DNA from 3 places in the Rhodococcus pseudokoreensis genome. Region 1 is predicted to be linked to each of the others. Evidence: riboswitches for the same ligand, from Rfam matches in the RefSeq annotation. Region 1 holds a riboswitch; each other region holds the start of a gene.

Region 1 (5,859 bases):
GGGGATCACCCATTCCGGGCGGTGTTCGACGACGACGCCGGTGTGCCCGCGGATGAATGCCTGCGTGCGGGTGTGGAACATCGACGTCGCGTCCTTGACGGTGACGCGGTCGCCGATCTGGAATTTCGTCATGACCGGCCTCCGGTCGCTGTTCCGCCGGCGGTCCGGGCCCGCACCTCGTCGATCTTGGCGGAGAGTTCGTCCGGCGTGATCAGGCCCTTGTTGATGAGTGTCTTGGCCGCCACGGTGATCCACCGTGCGTAGTACGGCAGTCCGAAGTACAGCGTGGCACCCAGATCGTTCTCGGCGCGGCGGCGTTCCTCCGAATTCCACACCCCGCGCCAGCCGAGGCATTCGCACGTGACGTACGTGCTCATCTCCCAGTCCTCTTCGACCTTCTCCTCGTACGCGACGGGGAGGGCGGGCTGGCCGCCGACGTCGTGCAGCACGTGCCGCAGCGCGTCGAACGCGGAATTGGTCAGGTAGTACGGCGAATCCATCTCTTCGTGATGGAGGGGGCCGTACCCCGCCACTCGGTTCGCCTGAGCTTCGAATTCTGCTGGAGAGTTCATCGCGTGCTCCGTAGGGGTGGAACTAGTGACAGGGAACTCCCAGGAGATGGCGTCCGTCGTGCATCAATTCGTGCAGGTACATGCCACTTCGGGAGATCGCACCCTGGTCGAAGCCGACCAGGTAGAGGGTGAGCAGTGCGAGCAGGACGACTCCGACGGCGATCAGCACGATTCCGGCTGATTCGACGGACTTGCTCGGTGACGAGACGTAAACCATGGCTACTCCTGGAGGAGTTCGGGTTCCGCAACCATCGGCCGTCGATTGTCCGGGCATCGCGACGAGCGCCCCTCGTTCAGCGGCACGATCGATACGACGTTACTCTCGCCGTGTCGACACCCTCACCGTACCGTTCGGTCGAATTCGGCGTACGTAAATGCACCACGTCGAACCAAGACAATCTCCGCGCGGAACGACCGGAACAGAAACCGGCACCGATCTGTTCCATTGAACTGTGACGACACAGCAAGAGCACGACGGCGACATCGAGATCGAGATCTGGTCCGACGTGGCCTGTCCCTGGTGCTACATCGGTAAGCGCCGCTTCCTGTCGGCCCTGGAGGAGTTCGAGGGGCGCGACCGGGTGAACGTGACGTGGCGGTCGTACCAGCTGTCGCCGGACACCCCGGTCGGTGAGCGGCGCACCGAACTCGATGCCCTGGTGGAGAGCAAGGGGCTGTCGGCGGAGCAGGTCCGTCAGATGTTCGTGCACGTCGCGCAGACTGCGGCCGACGAGGGTCTGCAACTGGACTTCGACACGGTCGTCGCCGCCAACACCTTCGACGCGCACCGGTTGATCCACCTCGCGGGTGACAAGCGAGATGCCGTGGTGGAGGTCCTGTTCCGCGCGCACTTCGGTGAGGGAGCCGTGATCGACGACCCCGAGGTGCTCGTCGACATCGCGTCACGGGCCGGGCTCGACGCCGACGCGGTGCGCGCCGAACTCGATTCCGGTGCCGGTGCGGACGCCGTCCGGGCCGATATAGACACCGCTCGTGCGCTGCAGGTGTCGGGCGTGCCGTTCTTCGTCGCCAACCGCAGGATCGCCGTGTCCGGTGCGCAGCCGAAGGACGTGTTCCTGCAGCTTCTGACGCAGGCGAACGCCGTGCCGGTCGACTAGCGGCGCGCGAAGTACGGGTCGACTAGCGGCGCGCGAAGTACCGGTTGGCGTCGGCCCGGAACATGAGTGCCAGTGCGGCGATCACCGCCACGAGGTGCGTGAGCCGCGCGATCGCGATCACCGCGACGTCGAGCGTCAGACCGGAGACGGCGGCCATCGGGTCGTTGCCCGCCGTCATCCAGGCGATCGGCTCCACCACGAGCGAGGCGACGCCGAAGACGCCGAGGCCGATCGCGAGGACGCCCCGCGCCCACGCCCTGCCGCTGCGGAACCGGGTCATGACGAACAACACCGCGGCGTAGACGAGGACACGGACCGCGAGTTGTCCGGCGAGTCCGGTGACGTCGGCGTCCGGGTTCTCCAGCGCCGTGGACACGTGTGCGATCGCCTCCACCACCCCGGCGAACAGGGCGAGTCCGAGCAGCCAGAATGCGCGCTCGACCGTCTGCGGGACCGAGGGTGCGGTGCGAGTGGTCATGTCCCCATGCTGGTATCGGTGACGTCGCGGCACATCACCCCGGGGAGTGGCGGCCACCCCTACCCGGGTATCGGTGCGGCACCTTGCCATCACCCCGGACGGGGAGCACATTGAAAAGCACGTCGTCGGCAGGGAGGCACTGTGCGCGAGCAGACACGATCCGGAGATGCATGGCCGGCGTTGAAGGTGGACGACTGGACGTCGACGAGGGACACCCTGCACATGTGGACGCAGATCGTCGGGAAGATCCGCCTGGCCCACGCACCGCTGATCAACCACTGGTGGCAGGTGCCGCTGTACGTGAGTCCCCGCGGTCTCACCACGTCGACCGTCCCGTACGGCGCCGAGTGTTTCGACATCGAATTCGACTTCGTCGACCATCGGCTGGCGATCCGCACGAGCACGGGCGGCACCGGGACGGTTGCCCTCGAACCGAAGTCGGTGGCCGATTTCTATGCGGAGACGATGGACACGCTGGCCGAACTGGGCGTGACGACGACCATCCTGGCCAGGCCCAACGAGGTGGAGACGGCTGTCCCGTTCGCGGAGGACACGCAGCACTGCTCGTACGACGGTGAGTCGGTGCACCGGTTCTGGCGGCAGCTCGTGCAGGCGGATCGCGTGCTGCACGAGTTCCGTGCCCATTTCATCGGGAAGGTCAGTCCCGTGCATTTCTTCTGGGGTGCGCTCGACCTGGCCTGTACCCGGTTCTCCGGTCGAAGCGCGCCGACTCATCCTGGGGGAGCGCCGAACTGCGGCGACTGGGTGATGGTCGAGGGCTATTCACACGAGCTGAGCAGCTGCGGATTCTGGCCCGGCGGTGGCGTCGAGGGCGCGTTCTACGCGTACGCCTATCCGGAACCGGACGGCTTCGCCGACTACCCGGTCGGGCCGGACGGAGCGTTCTACAGCGCGGAGTTCCGGCAGTTCCTGCTGCCGTACGAGACCGTCCGCACCGCGGACGATCCCGATGCGGCTCTGCTGAAGTTCCTGCACAGCACGTACGACGCGGCCGCCGAGCGAGGTGGCTGGGACCGGGCCGCCCTGGAGGCGGACCCGGCCCGTTGGGACGCCCACCCCACGTGAGTGGCATGGAGTGCTCCAGCACACCGTGCCACTCACATGGGTCAGGCGGCGTTCGCCGAGGCGGGCGCCGTGGCCCGGGTCGCACGCTCCGTGAGGAACGCGAACACGAGTCCGAGAACCAGCCACAGCGTGGCCTGCGTCGCGAGGGACGACAGCCGGAACTGCCACAGCAGCACTGCGGGGAAGTCGTCACCGACTTCGTTGATCGTGGGTAGCACGAGGTATCCGATGGTCGCCACCACGAGGAACGCGACTACCGGCGCCGCGATCCGCACCGACAGGAACTCCTGTGCGGCGACGGCCTTCGCCGCGAAGACGGACGCCACCACGGCGAGCAGGCCTAGCGCGACTGCGGCAAGCCACAGCCAGGTGCGCTGGTTGATCGTCTCGGGGTCTCCGACAGCGGGCGGGTTGGCGGGGTACTTGAAAAACGGCACCGCCTCGATTGCAAGCCAGCCGAACGCGGCCAGGCTCAGACCGAGCAGCGGTCCCGACAGCGTCGTCACCCGACGTGCGTAATTCGCGACGACGGCGAAGATCGCTCCCAGTGCCAGTCCCGCGAGGGACGTGGCGAGGAACAGTCCGAAGCGCTGCCCGTTGCGGCTGACCAGCGCGTCTTCCTCGTCGTGCGAGTGCCCGGCAGGCTCGTCCGCCTGGGTGGCGTCGTGCGAGTGGCCTGCGGGTTCGGCCGCGCTGTGCGATTCCTCGATCGCGATGGCCGCGTCGATGTGTGACTCACCGAGAACGAACGCGACGCCGCCGGCCAGGATGCCTGCGATCAGGCCGGCCAGCAGACCGCGGATGAGGAGTTTCGTGAAGGAATCGGTCAGTGGCATGGCAGACCCAGGAGGTGGCGCCCGTCATGCATCAATTCGTGCATGTACATGCCACTGCGCGAGATCGCGCCCTGGTCGAATCCCACGAGGTAGAGAGCGAGCATCGCGAACAGAACGATCGCGAAAGAGATGACGGCGAGGCGGGTCGTGTCGACCGACGAGCCGGGTGCGTATGCGAGTGCCATAGTTCCTCCTGGGATTTCGCGTCCCCTAGGTCCAGGCGATGGCCGCAGTATCTGGCTGTCGAGGTGGTTCCCGCTAGGGACTACTCCGATTTACAGTGGCGCGACCGCTCCGGGATTGCACCGGATTCCTGCCGAACCATCGCATTGTCCTGCGAACTTTTGCACCCGGCGGGCCGTCGTGTCAATCCTCGGCCCGCCTCCGCCGCTCAGCTCTTGTTCGCCGCCGCGACGTCGAGTACGACCTCGAACTCCAGCAGCGACGCCCCGGACGCCACCGGCTTCTTCCGCTCACCCGCGTGTGCTTCCCGGGCCGGACCGTCGCGCCACGCCGCGAATGCCTCTTCGCTCTCCCACTGCGTGACGACGAAGTAGCGCTTCTCGCCCTGCACCGGACGCAGGAGCTGGAAGCCGAGGAAGCCGGGAGAGTTCTCCACGGCGTGTGCGCGCGCCGCGAAGCGCTTCTCGAGTTCGGGGCCCGCGCCCTCGGGGATTTCGATTGCGTTGATCTTCACCACTGCCATGCGGGCGAGGTTACTCCGCTAGCGTCGGAGTGGTGGCGGGTGAGAGTGCGTTGCACGACGAGGGTGGGACAGGACAGCCGATTCTGCTGCTGCACGGGCTGATGGGCAGTGCCCGGACGTGGGGACGGCACGTGCCGTGGCTGCGCGAGCACGGTCACGTCTACACATTCGACGCCGCAGGCCACGGCAGGCCCGCACCGTCGCGGTTGACGACGGAAGCGTTCGTCGCCGACCTGTCCGAGGCGCTCGCGCCCTTCGCCGGGCCGTGGGTCGTGATCGGCCATTCGATGGGCGCCCTGCACGCCTGGTGCCTGGCGGCGGAGCACCCGGAGAAGGTGTCGGCGCTCGTCCTCGAAGACATGGCCCCCGACTTCCGCGGCCGCACCGCCGACGACTGGGCGGCGATGATCTCGAACTGGCCGCAGCCGTTCGCGACCCGGGAGGATCTGTTCGAGTTCTTCGGTCCGGTTGCCGGACAGTACTTCCTGGATTCGTTCGAGCAGCGCGCCGACGGCTGGTACCTGCACGGCGACGTCGACACGTTCCGCGACATCTCGGCGGAGTGGGGCGAGCGGCACTTCTGGGACCAGTGGGCGTCGATCACGGTTCCGGCCCTGCTGATCGAGGGGGAGTTCACCATCACCCCCGACGGCCAGATGCGGACCATGGCGGAGCGGCATCCCGGCGCCGAGTACGTCCGCATCGCGCAGGCCGGGCACCTCGTCCACGACGACCAGCCAGAGCAGTACCGGAAAGTGGTCGAGGAATTCCTCGACGGGCTCGGCTGAGAGCCACCTCGTCCGCTGCGCAGGACATTGTGTGTTCGTTTTTTTCGTTTTAGGGTTGAGGTATGGCCGCTCCGATGAACCACACGGTGTTGCCGCCGGACGCCGACGATCGCGAACTCCTCACCGCCTTGAAGTATGTTCTCGCTGGTCAGGAAGATGTGACTATCTCGACCCCGGAGGGTTCGGCGCCGTTGCCGGACAGTGTCCGGGAGTTGCTCGTCGACGCGGTCACGGCTCTGGATCGGGGGCAGGCGGTGACGGTGGAGCCGCATCGG
Region 2 (5,859 bases), 5.0 Mb from region 1:
CCACAGTGGCGTCGCCACCGGAGTGCCGTCTTTCCGAAACGTGGTGAGCAGGACATACTTCGCGGACGACACCCGATCGAATTCTGTGGTCACCCGGCCATGCTAGCCCGGACGCCGGTCAGTCCCCTTCGAGTTCGCCTTCGGTTTCGAGGTACACCTGCCGCAGGCCGTCGAGGGTCTGCTGCTCGGGGTGCTCCCACATGTCCCGCTCGGCCGCCTCGAGGAGGCGTTCGGCGATGCCGTGCAGGGCCCACGGATTGGACTGTTCCATGAACTTGCGGTTCTGCTCGTCCAGCACGTACGACTCGGCGAGTTTCTCGTACATCCAGTCGGCGACGACGTTGGTGGTGGCGTCGTATCCGAACAGGTAGTCGACGGTCGCCGCCATCTCGAACGCACCCTTGTAACCGTGGCGGCGCATCGCCTCGAGCCACCGCGGGTTCACGACCCGGGCCCGGAAGACACGGGACGTCTCCTCCGACAGGGTGCGGGTGCGCACCGACTCGGGCCGGGTGCTGTCGCCGATGTACGCCTCGGGCGACTTCCCGGTGAGCGCCCGCACGGTCGCGACCATCCCGCCGTGGTACTGGAAGTAGTCGTCGGCGTCCGCGATGTCGTGTTCGCGGGTGTCGGTGTTCTTGGCCGCCACGGTGATTCGCCGGTACGCCGTCCGCATGTCGTCGGCGGCGGGTGCGCCGTCCAGTCCGCGGCCGTACGCGAATCCACCCCACGTGGTGTACACGTCGGCGAGGTCGGCGTCGCCGCGCCAGCTCTTGGAGTCGATCAGCTGCAGCAGTCCGGCCCCGTAGGTGCCCGGCTTGGACCCGAAGATGCGGGTGGTCGCGCGACGTTCGTCGCCGTGCTCGGCGAGATCCGCCTGCGCATGGGCGCGCACGAAGTTGCTCTCGACCGGTTCGTCCAGTGCGGCGACGAGCCGGACGGCGTCGTCGAGCAGCGCCAGGACGTGCGGGAACGCGTCCCGGAAGAAGCCGCTGATCCGGACCGTGACGTCGATGCGCGGACGGCCCAGTTCCTCGAGGTCGATCACCTCGAGGTTCACCACCCGCCGGCTCGCCTCGTCCCACACCGGGCGCACGCCGAGGAGCGCGAACACCTCGGCGATGTCGTCGCCGGACGTGCGCATCGCGGACGTGCCCCACACGGACAGACCGACCGACCGCGGCCACTCGCCGTGATCGGACTTGTAGCGGTCCAGCAACGATTCGGCCATCGCCTGACCGGTCTCCCAGGCGAGCCGCGACGGCACGGCCTTCGGGTCGACGGAGTAGAAGTTACGGCCAGTCGGGAGCACGTTGATCAGCCCGCGCAGCGGCGACCCGCTCGGCCCGGCGGCGATGAAACCGCCGTCGAGCGCGTGCAGCACCTGGGCGATCTCGTTGTCCGTCTCCCGCAGCCGCGGCACCACCTCGGTGGCGGCGAAACGGAGGATCTTCGCGACCGTGGCGTCGTCGGTGAGGGTGTCGGCGGCGTCCGGGTTCCAGTCGGCGTCGTGCATGCCCTGCACCAGCGCGTGCGCCTGCTGCTCGATCTCGTCCACGCGGGTGCGGGATTCGTCGCCGTCCTCGCTGAGGCCGAGAGCCTCGCGGAGTCCGGGGACGTTCTGTTCGCCGCCCCACATCTGCCGGGCGCGCAGCATGGCGAGCACCAGTTCGACCTCGGCGTCGTCCCGGGGCGCCGCACCGAGCACGTGGAGGCCGTCCCGGATCTGGACGTCCTTGATCTCGCACAGCCAGCCGTCGACGTGCAGCAGCATGTCGTCGAACACGTCCTCGTCGGGACGTTCCTCGAGTCCGAGGTCGTGGTCCATCTTGGCGGCACGCATCAGCGTCCAGATCTGCTGGCGAATGGCGGGCAGCTTGGACGGGTCGAGTGCGGAGATGTTCGAGTGCTCGTCGAGGAGCTGCTCGAGCCGCGAGATGTCGCCGTAGCTCTCCGCGCGGGCCATCGGCGGGATCAGGTGATCGACGAGGGTCGCGTGGGCGCGGCGCTTGGCCTGCGTGCCCTCGCCCGGATCGTTGACGAGGAACGGGTAGATGAGGGGCAGGTCGCCGAGCGCGGCATCGGTGCCGCACGAGGCGGACATGCCGAGCGTCTTGCCGGGCAGCCATTCGAGGTTTCCGTGCTTACCGAGATGGACGACGGCGTCGGCGCCGAAACCACCCGCCGCGGCGTCCGCCGCAATCCACCGGTACGCGGCGAGGTAGTGGTGGCTCGGCGGCAGGTCGGGGTCGTGGTAGATCGCGACCGGCTTCTCCCCGAATCCGCGCGGCGGCTGCACCATCAGCACGAGGTTTCCGAACTGCATTGCGGCGATGACGATTTCACCGTCGGGGTCCTGTGAACGGTCGACGTAGAGTTCGCCCGGCGCCGGTCCCCAGTGTTCCTCGACGCCCTCGCGCAGTTCGGCGGGCAGCGCCGAGAACCATTCGCGGTAGCGGGCGGCGGAGATCCGGATCGGGTTCCCCTCCAGTTGCTCCGCGGTCAGCCAGTCCGGGTCCTGGCCGCCGGCGGCGATGAGGGCGTGGATCAGCGCGTCGCCGTCCTGGGCTGCGAGGCCGGGCACGGAGTCCGGCCCGTCCGCGGGGCCCAGGTCGTAGCCGGCCGCCCGCATCTCGGTGAGCAACCTGATCGCGCTGGCCGGGGTGTCGAGACCGACGGCGTTGCCGATGCGGGCGTGCTTCGTCGGGTACGCCGACAGCATCAGGGCGATCCGGCGCTCGGGGGCGGGGATGTGCCGCAGCCGGGCGTGCCGGACGGCGATGCCCGCCACCCGGGAGGCGCGCTCGGCGTCGGGAACGTAGGTGGACAGGCCGTCGGCGTCGATCTCCTTGAACGAGAACGGCACCGTGATCAGCCGGCCGTCGAACTCGGGGACCGCGACCTGGGTGGCGACGTCGAGCGGGGACAGTCCGTCGTCGTTGGACTCCCACGACTCCCGGCTGCTGGTCAGGCAGAGCCCCTGCAGGATCGGCACGTCCAGCGCCGCCAGCGCGGCGACGTCCCACGCCTCGTCGTCACCGCCGGCCGAGACGCCCGCCGGCTTGGTGCCGCCGGCGGCGAGCACGGTGACCACCATCGCGTCCGCGCGGCGCAGCGTCGTCAGCAACTCCGGTTCGGCGGTGCGCAGCGACGCGCAGAAGATCGGCAGCGGAGTGCCGCCCGCCGCGTCGACGGCGTCGCACAGGGCCTCGATGTAGCGGGTGTTCCCGGCCAGGTGCTGGGCGCGGTAGTAGAGAACGGCGATCGTGGGGCGGTCCGCGTCGGCGTCGGGCGCGAACGGCGCGACACCCCAGCTCGGCAGGTGGACCGGCGCCTCGAAACCGTGACCGGTCAGCAGCACGGTGTCGGACAGGAAGTGGTGCAGTTGGGCGAGGTTGTCGGCGCCGCCCTCGGCGAGATAGTTGTGCGCCTCTGCCGAGACACCGACCGCGACCGTCGAGCACTCCATCAACTCGGCGTCCGGGGCGTGCTCGCCGCCGAGGACCACCACGGGCAGTCCGCTGGCCAGGACCGCGTCGAGCCCCTCTTCCCACGCCCGCTTGCCGCCGAGGATGCGCACCACCACCAGGTCGGCGCCGTCGAGCAGTCCCGGCAGATCCTCCTCGACCAGCAGCCGTGCCGGGTTGGCCCAGCGGTAGTCCGCCCCGCTGGCGCGTGCGCTGAGCAGGTCGGTGTCGGAGGTGGAGAGCAGCAGGATCACGTGTGGAGCCTTCCTGGGGGTGTCGCGCCCCGTGGCGGTGGTTCTGTGCGGAACCGGAGGTCGGAGGACGGCAGGTGAGGGTCTGGCTCGCCCACCGGTTTCGGCGAGCTCACAGTGGCGCGACCGCACCGGATTCTCACCGGCTTCCTCTCCTGCTGTCGCAAGTGCTGGTGATGCTACCCGGGGCCGGACGTAACCTGGGACCATGGTCGACTCCCGTTCCCGCCCCGATGCATGTCCCGGCGCGTTGCAGGTCCACCAGGCGGCCGACGGCGCGCTCGCCCGGGTGCGCCTCCCGGGCGGCCTGCTGACCTCCGCCCAGGTGCAGACCCTCGCGGAATCGGCGCGCGACCTCGGGAACGGCGAGATCGAACTGACGTCCCGCGGCAACGCGCAACTGCGGGCGGTCCGCGACCCGCTGGAGTTCGCCCGGCGGCTCGCCGGCGCTGGCCTGCTGCCGTCGGAGACGCACGAGCGGGTTCGGAACATCCTCGTCTCGCCGCTGACCGGCCGGATCGGTGGTCTCACGGACCTGCGCGAACTGGTCGGTGTCCTCGACCGGACGTTGTGCGCCGACTCCGCGTTGGCGGACCTGCCCGGCCGCACCCTGTTCACCCTGGACGACGGACGCGGCGACGTCTCGGCGCTCGGCGGCGATTTCGGGGTCCACGCGGTCGATGGGGCGGAGGTCGCGCTGATCCTCGCCGGTCGCGACAGCGGGGCCCGGATCCCGACAGCGGACGCGGTGTCGGTGCTCGTCGATGCCGCCCGCGTCTTCCTGGAACTGCGCGATCGACACTGGCGGCTGTCCGAAATCGCCGACGGGGTCGACCGGACGCTGTCGGCGTTGACGCTCGCACCGACCGCCGATCCGGTGCCCGGGTTCGACGAGCACCGGCCGCCGATCGGGTGGCTCGACCAGCCGGACGGCAACGTGACCCTCGGCGGCGGTCTCGCATTCGGTGTCCTCGACGCCCGGCTGGCGGAGTTCCTCGCCGCGGTCGAGAAGCCGGTGATCGTCACGCCGTGGAAGACGGTGCTGCTGTGCGATCTGGACGAGTGGTCCGCCGAGCAGGTGGTCCGGGTCCTCGCCCCGATGGGCCTGATCTTCGACGAGAACTCCCCGTGGCTGAACGTCAGCGCCTGCACCGGGCAACCCGGGTGCGAGAAGGCGCTCGCCGATGTCCGGACCGATGCGCGGGACGCCGTCGCGAGCGGCGAACTCCCGGTGGAGGGCCGACAGCACTGGTCGGGCTGCGAGCGCTGCTGCGGCCGCCCCAAGGGCGAGGTCGCCGACGTCGTCGCCACCGAGACGGGTTACCGGGTGGACAAGCGGTGAACCCGGAGCCTCTATCGTGAGCGGATGATCGAGTACATCCGAGACGGCGCGGAGATCTACCGCCAGTCCTTCGCCACGATCCGCGCCGAAGCGGATCTCAGTGCCTTTCCCGAGGACGTCTCACAGGCCGTGGTCCGCATGATCCACGCGAGCGGCCAGGTCGATCTCGTGGACGACGTCGCGTTCACCCCCGGCGTCGTGAAGGCCGCCCGCGCGGCGCTGGCGAACGGCGCCCCGATCCTGTGCGACGCGCAGATGGTCGCGGCCGGCGTGACCCGCAAGCGGCTCCCGGCGGACAACGAGGTGATCTGCACCCTGCGCGACCCCCGGGTTCCGGTGCTGGCGGAGCAGATCGGGAACACCCGCTCGGCGGCCGCGCTCGAATTGTGGGCCGACAAGCTCGACGGCGCCGTCGTCGCGATCGGCAACGCCCCCACCGCCCTGTTCTACCTGCTGGACATGATCGAATCCGGTGCACCCCGGCCAGCCGCGATCGTGGGCGGCCCCGTCGGGTTCATCGGTGCGGCGGAGTCGAAGGAAGCGTTGATCGAGCACCCGAGCGGACTCGACTATCTGGTGGTCCGCGGCCGCCGCGGTGGCAGTGCCATCACGGCTGCGGCGCTGAATGCGATTGCGAGCGAGGTCGAATGAGTTCCGAAGAGCGGTCGAGCGGCAAGCTGTGGGGCGTCGGCATCGGACCGGGCGACCCGGAACTGGTGACCGTCAAGGCTGCGCGGGTCATCGCCGAGGCCGACGTGGTGGCGTTCCACAGCGCCCGGCACGGCAAGAGCATCTCGCG
Region 3 (5,859 bases), 2.5 Mb from region 1:
AGCGGCACCACCACGAAACGGCCGGCCTTCACGGCAGGCGTCGTCGACATGATCGGGTGCGACGTCAGGAAGTCGATCTTCGCCCGCGCGCTCGTCGTGCCGTAGTCGAGGACGACGATCGCCTCCGGGGCGCGCTCACCGATGATCTCCCACGTGGACTTCGAATACGGCTTCTCCCCCTCGGCGACGAGGTTGGCCGCACCCGCGTGGTCCGCGATGATTTGGCCGACACCCACACCGCCGATCGTCAGCGGAACGTCCTCGCCGGAATCGTAGAAGAACGTCGGAACCGGGGTGGTGCCTGCGATCTCGTCCCGCACGGCCTGCAGCCCGGACGTCACCCGGTCGGTGACGGCGCGCGCCTCGTCCGGAACGCCGAGGATCTCACCGAGCTGCGTGTAATCGCTGCGCAGCAGCCCGATGTCGGGAAAACCCTGCCCACAGTACTCGGAGAACAGGAACGTCGGAATGCCCTGTTCGCCGAGGGATTCGCGCGAGCGCCCCTCCTTCTCGTCGAACGCGCTGCGCATGCCGCCGACCACCAGGTCGGGGTCGAGGTCCAGGATCTGTTCCCGGGTCGGGTATTCCTTCGCGAGTTTCGGGATCTTCGCAAAGGCCTCCGCGAACTCCGGCAGCGGCGTCGCGTCGCCGTAACCCGTGCCGACGATGCGATCGCCCGCCCCCATCTCGATCAGCACCTCGGTGACGTGATCGTTCATGCTCACTATGCGCTGGGGCGGCGCGTCGAACGTCTCCGTTCGCGCGCAGTTGGTGACGGACACCGGTTCGGCGAAGGATTCGGTGGAAGCGCTCTGCCCCACGGACTCCCCGCGCGAACATCCGGCGACCACCAGCGCGGCCACGGCAAGCGTGACCAGCGCGGAACTTCGGAACAACTGACTGGGCATGTAAACCTCATTGCGGCTCGGAGCCACGAATGAGAAGCCGGCAGACGCCCCCGTGGAGGCGCGCCTGCGGGACTCCGCTTCGTAGACCACGACGAAAAGGATGTCGCACACCACACGCCGGGTAATCGGGCTCGCCACCGAAATGCTCTGGTGGCCTACCGTTGCGGGTCAGCGCCGGATTCGGACCGGCTTCCCCCGTGCGTGTGACTGCAAGTGCACTGCCGAGTATGCACGATTTGCCGGGACCCGCGTCACACCCCCACCGGCAATCCCTCGATCCGCACTACAGTCGGCAGTCGCAGCCGACCGCCCCCGACCACCCGGAGTTGACGCATGACACGTTGGGCCTCGACCGTTGTTTCACGCAAATGGTGGGTCCTGACCCTCGCCGTGCTCGCCGTCCTGGTGAGCGGCGTGTGGGGCACCGGTGTGTTCGCGAAGCTCAGCTCGGGCGGATTCATCGACCCCGGTAGCGAATCCGCCGAGGTGGCACGGATCGTCGAGGCCAATCTGGGTCCGCAGACGCCGGACATCATCGCCATCTACACCGCACCCGACGGGAAGACCCTCGACGACATCGGCCCCGAGGTCACCGCGAGTCTCGACCGGTTCGCCGCCGAGGTGCCGACGTATTCGGTGACGTCGTACTGGACGGCGGACGCGACGCGGAAGCAACTGATGGTGTCGGAGGACGGCACCAAGGCGTCGGCCGCGATCACCGTCGACCCGGATGCCGGGATCACCGCCGCCACGTTCAACGACCTGCTGCCGAAGCTCGAGGTAGAGGGTATCGACACCGAGTTCGCGGGTAACTCGGTGGTGGGTGTGGCGTTCAACAACCGGCTGCAGCAGGACCTGGTGCGGGCCGAGGCGATCGCGCTGCCGATCACACTCGTGTTGCTGGTCTTCATCTTCGGCGGACTGGTCGCCGCCGCCGTGCCGGTGTTCGTCGGGCTGCTCTCGATCTTCAGCGCCCTGGCGACCCTGCGCCTGCTGACCCTGTTCACCGACGTCAGTTCGTTCGCGATCAACGTGGCGTCCCTGCTCGGCCTGGGGCTCGCGATCGACTACGGCCTGTTCATCGTCGGCCGTTTCCGCGAGGAACTCGAATCCGGCGCCGACGTGGCCGAGGCGACCCGGCGCACCGTCCTGACCGCGGGCCGCACCGTACTGTTCTCCGGACTGCTTCTCGTGTGCGCGTTCTCGGGAATGCTGGTGTTCCCGCAGGACGTGATCAAGTCGCTCGGGTTCGGTGCGATGGCCGCCGTCGCGAGTGCTGCGCTGCTGTCCCTCACCGCGGTACCTGCGCTGCTCGCGATCCTCGGTCACCGCATCAACGCGCTGAGCTGGCGCAAGGACGCGGCGCAGCGCGGTGAGGTGCGCGCCCGCAAGTTCTGGGGCTCCGTCGTCACCGCGGTGATGCGGCGGCCGGTCGCCATCGCGGTGGGGATCGTCGCGGGGCTGATGGTCCTCGCAGCGCCTCTGCTCAGCGCGTCGCTCGGTGAGGTCACGTACACGGCGCTGCCCGAGAACGATCCCGCCCGCATCGCCACCGACACCCTCACCACCGAATTTCCCACCACCGGGAACGGCGCCACTCTCATCCTCCGGGGCACCGACGGCACCGCGCCCACCGCCGCCGACGGAGCCGCAGTGGCCCAGGCCGCAGGCCAGGTTCCGGGCATCGGCGCCGCCACCGTCGTCGCGGCGGGCGGCGAACTGGTGGCCGTGCAGGCCGTCTACTCCGAGGGAGTGACCACCGACGACCAGAGCGCGGCGGTGGACGGTCTCCGCGCCATCTCCGCCCCCGAGGGAACCGAACTCCTCGTCGGCGGCGGCCAGGCCACCGTCGACGACGGCAACGCGGCGATCGTGCACTGGATGCCGGTCATGATCGCGATCATGGTGGGTTCGACGCTGGTGCTGCTGTTCCTGGCGTTCGGCTCGGTGGTGCTGCCGATCAAGGCGGTCGCGATGGCGGGGCTGAGTCTCGCCGCCACGTTCGGGGTGCTCACCTGGATCTTCGAACTGGGACACGGCGCGGGCCTGCTCGGCGTCAGTCCGGCACCGCTCGAGGCGACGTTCGTTGTCCTCATTCTCGCCGTGGTCTTCGGCCTCTCGACCGATTACGAGGTGTTCCTGATGTCGCGCATGGTCGAGGCGCACGAGGCGGGCGCGACCACGGAGGAGGCGGTGCGTTTCGGCACCGAGCGCACGGGCCGGATCGTGACGGCCGCCGCGCTGCTGCTCGTGGTGGTGACCGGGGCGTTCACCATCTCCGGTCTGTCGATCATGCGGTTCCTCGGCGTGGGCATGATCGTCGCGCTGCTCGTCGACGCGACGGTGGTCCGGATGCTCCTCGTTCCGTCCCTGGTGAAGCTGATGGGCGAGGCCAACTGGTGGGCCCCGGCCTGGATGAAGAGGGTGCACGCCAAGGTGGGTCTGGGCCACTAGTGCATCATCTTACTGTGGAGTAAGTTCGGGGCATGGCCACCTACCTCGTCACCGGCGGTACCGGATTCCTGGGCCGGCACGTGCTGCCCCTGCTCCTCGACCGCGATGCATCAGCCGAGATCCACGTCCTCGTCCGGCGCGCGTCCGTCGCGCGACTGGAGGCGCTCGTCGACGGCATGCCCGGCGGCGAACGGGTGCATCCGCTGATCGGAGACCTGACGGAGCCCGGTCTCGGACTCGAATCCGCGCCCGCGGCCGACCACGTCCTGCACCTCGGCGCGATCTACGACCTCACGGCCGGTGACGAGCAGGCCGCCACGAACGTCGACGGCACTCGTTCGGTGATCGCACTGGCGCGGGAACTGGATGCGACCCTCCACCACGTCTCCTCCATCGCCGTCGCGGGAGATCACGAGGGGCCGTTCGGGGAAACCGATTTCGATCTCGGCCAGGGCTTCCCCACCCCGTATCACCGCACCAAGTTCGAGGCGGAGAAACTGGTCCGCGACGCCGAGGGCCTGCGCACACGCATCTACCGCCCCGCCGCGGTGGTCGGCAGTTCGGTCACCGGCGAGATGGACAAGATCGACGGCCCGTACTACCTCTTCCCCGCCATCGCGGCGCTCGCGAAACTCCCCGCCGCCCTGCCCGTGGCGGTCCCGCGGATCGGCGCGACCAACGTCGTGCCCGTCGACTACGTGGCGGCGGCCGTCGTGGAACTGATGACGGCACCCGGACGGGACGGCCAGACGTTCCACCTCGTCAATCCGCGCCCCCAGCCGGTCCGCGAGATCTACGCCGCGCTCGCCGAGGCGGCAGGCGCACCGCATCCCGCGATCGGACTGCCCGGCGAACTCGTCCGCCCGTTCCTCACCCCCACCCCCGACTCGGCCCTCGACGCGGGACGCAAGGCGGTGCTCGGTGCACTCGGCATCCCGCCGGTGCTCGTCGAGAACCTGACCCTGCCCACGGTGTTCGACGACCGCGGCACCCGGGAGGCGCTGCGCGGCACCGGCATCGAGGCACCTCCCTTCGCGTCGTACGCCGGCAGGCTGTGGTCGTATTGGCGCGAGAACCTCGACCCCGACCGGGCACGCAGGCCCCACCCCGCCGGACCGCTCGTGGGCAGACACGTCGTGATCACCGGGGCGTCGTCCGGGATCGGCCGGAGTTCCGCGATCGCGACGGCCCGCAAGGGCGCGAAGGTCATGCTGCTCGCCCGCCGCACCGCGGAACTCGATGCCGTGGTCGCCGAGATCCGCGCGGCGGGCGGCGAGGCGTACGGCTACCCCTGCGACATCACGGACGACGAGTCGGTCGAACACACCGTCAAAGCCGTTCTCGCCGAACACGATCACGTCGACATGCTCGTCAACAACGCGGGCCGCTCGATTCGCCGGGGCCTGTACCACTCGACGGACCGGTTCCACGATTTCGAACGGACCATGGCCGTCAACTACTTCGGCGCGGTCCGGCTGATTCTCGCCTTCCTCCCGCAGATGCGCGAGCGGCGGTTCGGCCACATCGTCAACATCAGCAGCGCCGGGGTCCAGGGCGCGACCCCGCGGTTCGCCGCGTACGTCGCCAGCAAATCGGCCCTCGACGGATTCACCGACGTCGCGGCATCCGAAACCCTCTCGGACGGAATCACGTTCACCACCATTCACATGCCGCTGGTCGAGACGCCGATGATCGCACCCACCGGCCGGTACAACATCGGGCCGATCACGTCCCCGGAGAAGGCGGCCGCCATGGTCGTCCGGGCGCTGATCGAACGCCCCAAACGCATCGACGTCCCGACCGGCACGCTCGGTGAACTCGGCCACGTCTTCGCACCGGCGGTCAAGGATCGTGTGATGCACCAGATGTACCGCATGTTCCCCGATTCACCGGCCGCGAAGGGAACGAGCACGGACGACGCGGCGCCGGCCCCTCGGCGCACGCCGGAACCCCGGCACCACACGTCGTCGGTGCTCGGCCGCGCCGCCCGGAAGGTCGCAAGGCTGGTGCCCGGCACCCACTGGTGACCGTCTCAGGGGGCGAGGGCGCGGACTCCGGTGGCGACCACGGGTCGCACCGGCTTCGGCGCCGCCCCGCAACTCGCCGGCCGCGGCGGCAGTTCCCGCTGCTCGAGGTCGACGACCCACCGACGCCCGTCGCGGTGGGTGACAACCGAATTCGCGTCCACCGTCAGCTCGTCCGCGGCGGCGTCCACCAGATCGCGGACGGCGAGTTCCGCCACCTGCCCCGGGGTGTCCCAGCAACTGCGGCCGCGTAGCCCGCTCCGGTACACCTCGCCCCGGGCGGCGGCGCGGACCGCGTCGACACTCTCCTGCGCCGACAGCCGGCCGTACGTGTAGCCCGTCGGCAGCAGGATCAGCGACGGCGCGAACCGATGCCCGCCCGTGTGCGAGCACTCCCAAACCGCGTCGCCGAACTCCGCGGCCAGCCCGGCCGCGACCGGCCGCCCGAGCACGGCGCAGCACTGGTCCCTCTT

What was found. Region 1 has a riboswitch for cobalamin ahead of JWS13_RS20960 (CbtB domain-containing protein). Riboswitches for the same ligand answer to the same signal wherever they lie in the genome.
Region 2: it holds a riboswitch for cobalamin, as region 1 does, so the genes downstream of both, cobN (cobaltochelatase subunit CobN) here and JWS13_RS20960 (CbtB domain-containing protein) in region 1, are expected to answer to the same signal.
Region 3: it holds a riboswitch for cobalamin, as region 1 does, so the genes downstream of both, JWS13_RS10105 (ABC transporter substrate-binding protein) here and JWS13_RS20960 (CbtB domain-containing protein) in region 1, are expected to answer to the same signal.

Annotation. Positions count from the first base shown of each region.
Region 1 is NZ_CP070619.1:3,472,081-3,477,939, reverse strand. Features, by position in the region: gene JWS13_RS46190 (SH3-like domain-containing protein) at 1-132, opposite strand, end outside; gene JWS13_RS46185 (SH3-like domain-containing protein) at 129-572, opposite strand; gene JWS13_RS20985 (CbtB domain-containing protein) at 595-789, opposite strand; gene JWS13_RS20980 (DsbA family oxidoreductase) at 1,025-1,690, shown strand; gene JWS13_RS20975 (hypothetical protein) at 1,713-2,168, opposite strand; gene JWS13_RS20970 (DUF5996 family protein) at 2,310-3,254, shown strand; gene JWS13_RS20965 (CbtA family protein) at 3,296-4,090, opposite strand; gene JWS13_RS20960 (CbtB domain-containing protein) at 4,081-4,275, opposite strand; cobalamin riboswitch at 4,299-4,431, opposite strand; gene JWS13_RS20955 (antibiotic biosynthesis monooxygenase family protein) at 4,482-4,796, opposite strand; gene JWS13_RS20950 (alpha/beta fold hydrolase) at 4,829-5,584, shown strand; gene JWS13_RS20945 (helix-turn-helix domain-containing protein) at 5,647-5,859, shown strand, end outside.
Region 2 is NZ_CP070619.1:8,516,216-8,522,074, reverse strand. Features, by position in the region: gene JWS13_RS44340 (PPOX class F420-dependent oxidoreductase) at 1-93, opposite strand, end outside; gene cobN (cobaltochelatase subunit CobN) at 119-3,721, opposite strand; cobalamin riboswitch at 3,778-3,920, opposite strand; gene cobG (precorrin-3B synthase) at 3,927-5,060, shown strand; gene JWS13_RS44325 (precorrin-8X methylmutase) at 5,085-5,711, shown strand; gene JWS13_RS44320 (precorrin-2 C(20)-methyltransferase) at 5,708-5,859, shown strand, end outside.
Region 3 is NZ_CP070619.1:989,651-995,509, forward strand. Features, by position in the region: gene JWS13_RS10105 (ABC transporter substrate-binding protein) at 1-908, opposite strand, end outside; cobalamin riboswitch at 1,008-1,148, opposite strand; gene JWS13_RS10110 (MMPL family transporter) at 1,242-3,362, shown strand; gene JWS13_RS10115 (SDR family oxidoreductase) at 3,395-5,389, shown strand; gene JWS13_RS10120 (sucrase ferredoxin) at 5,395-5,859, opposite strand, start outside.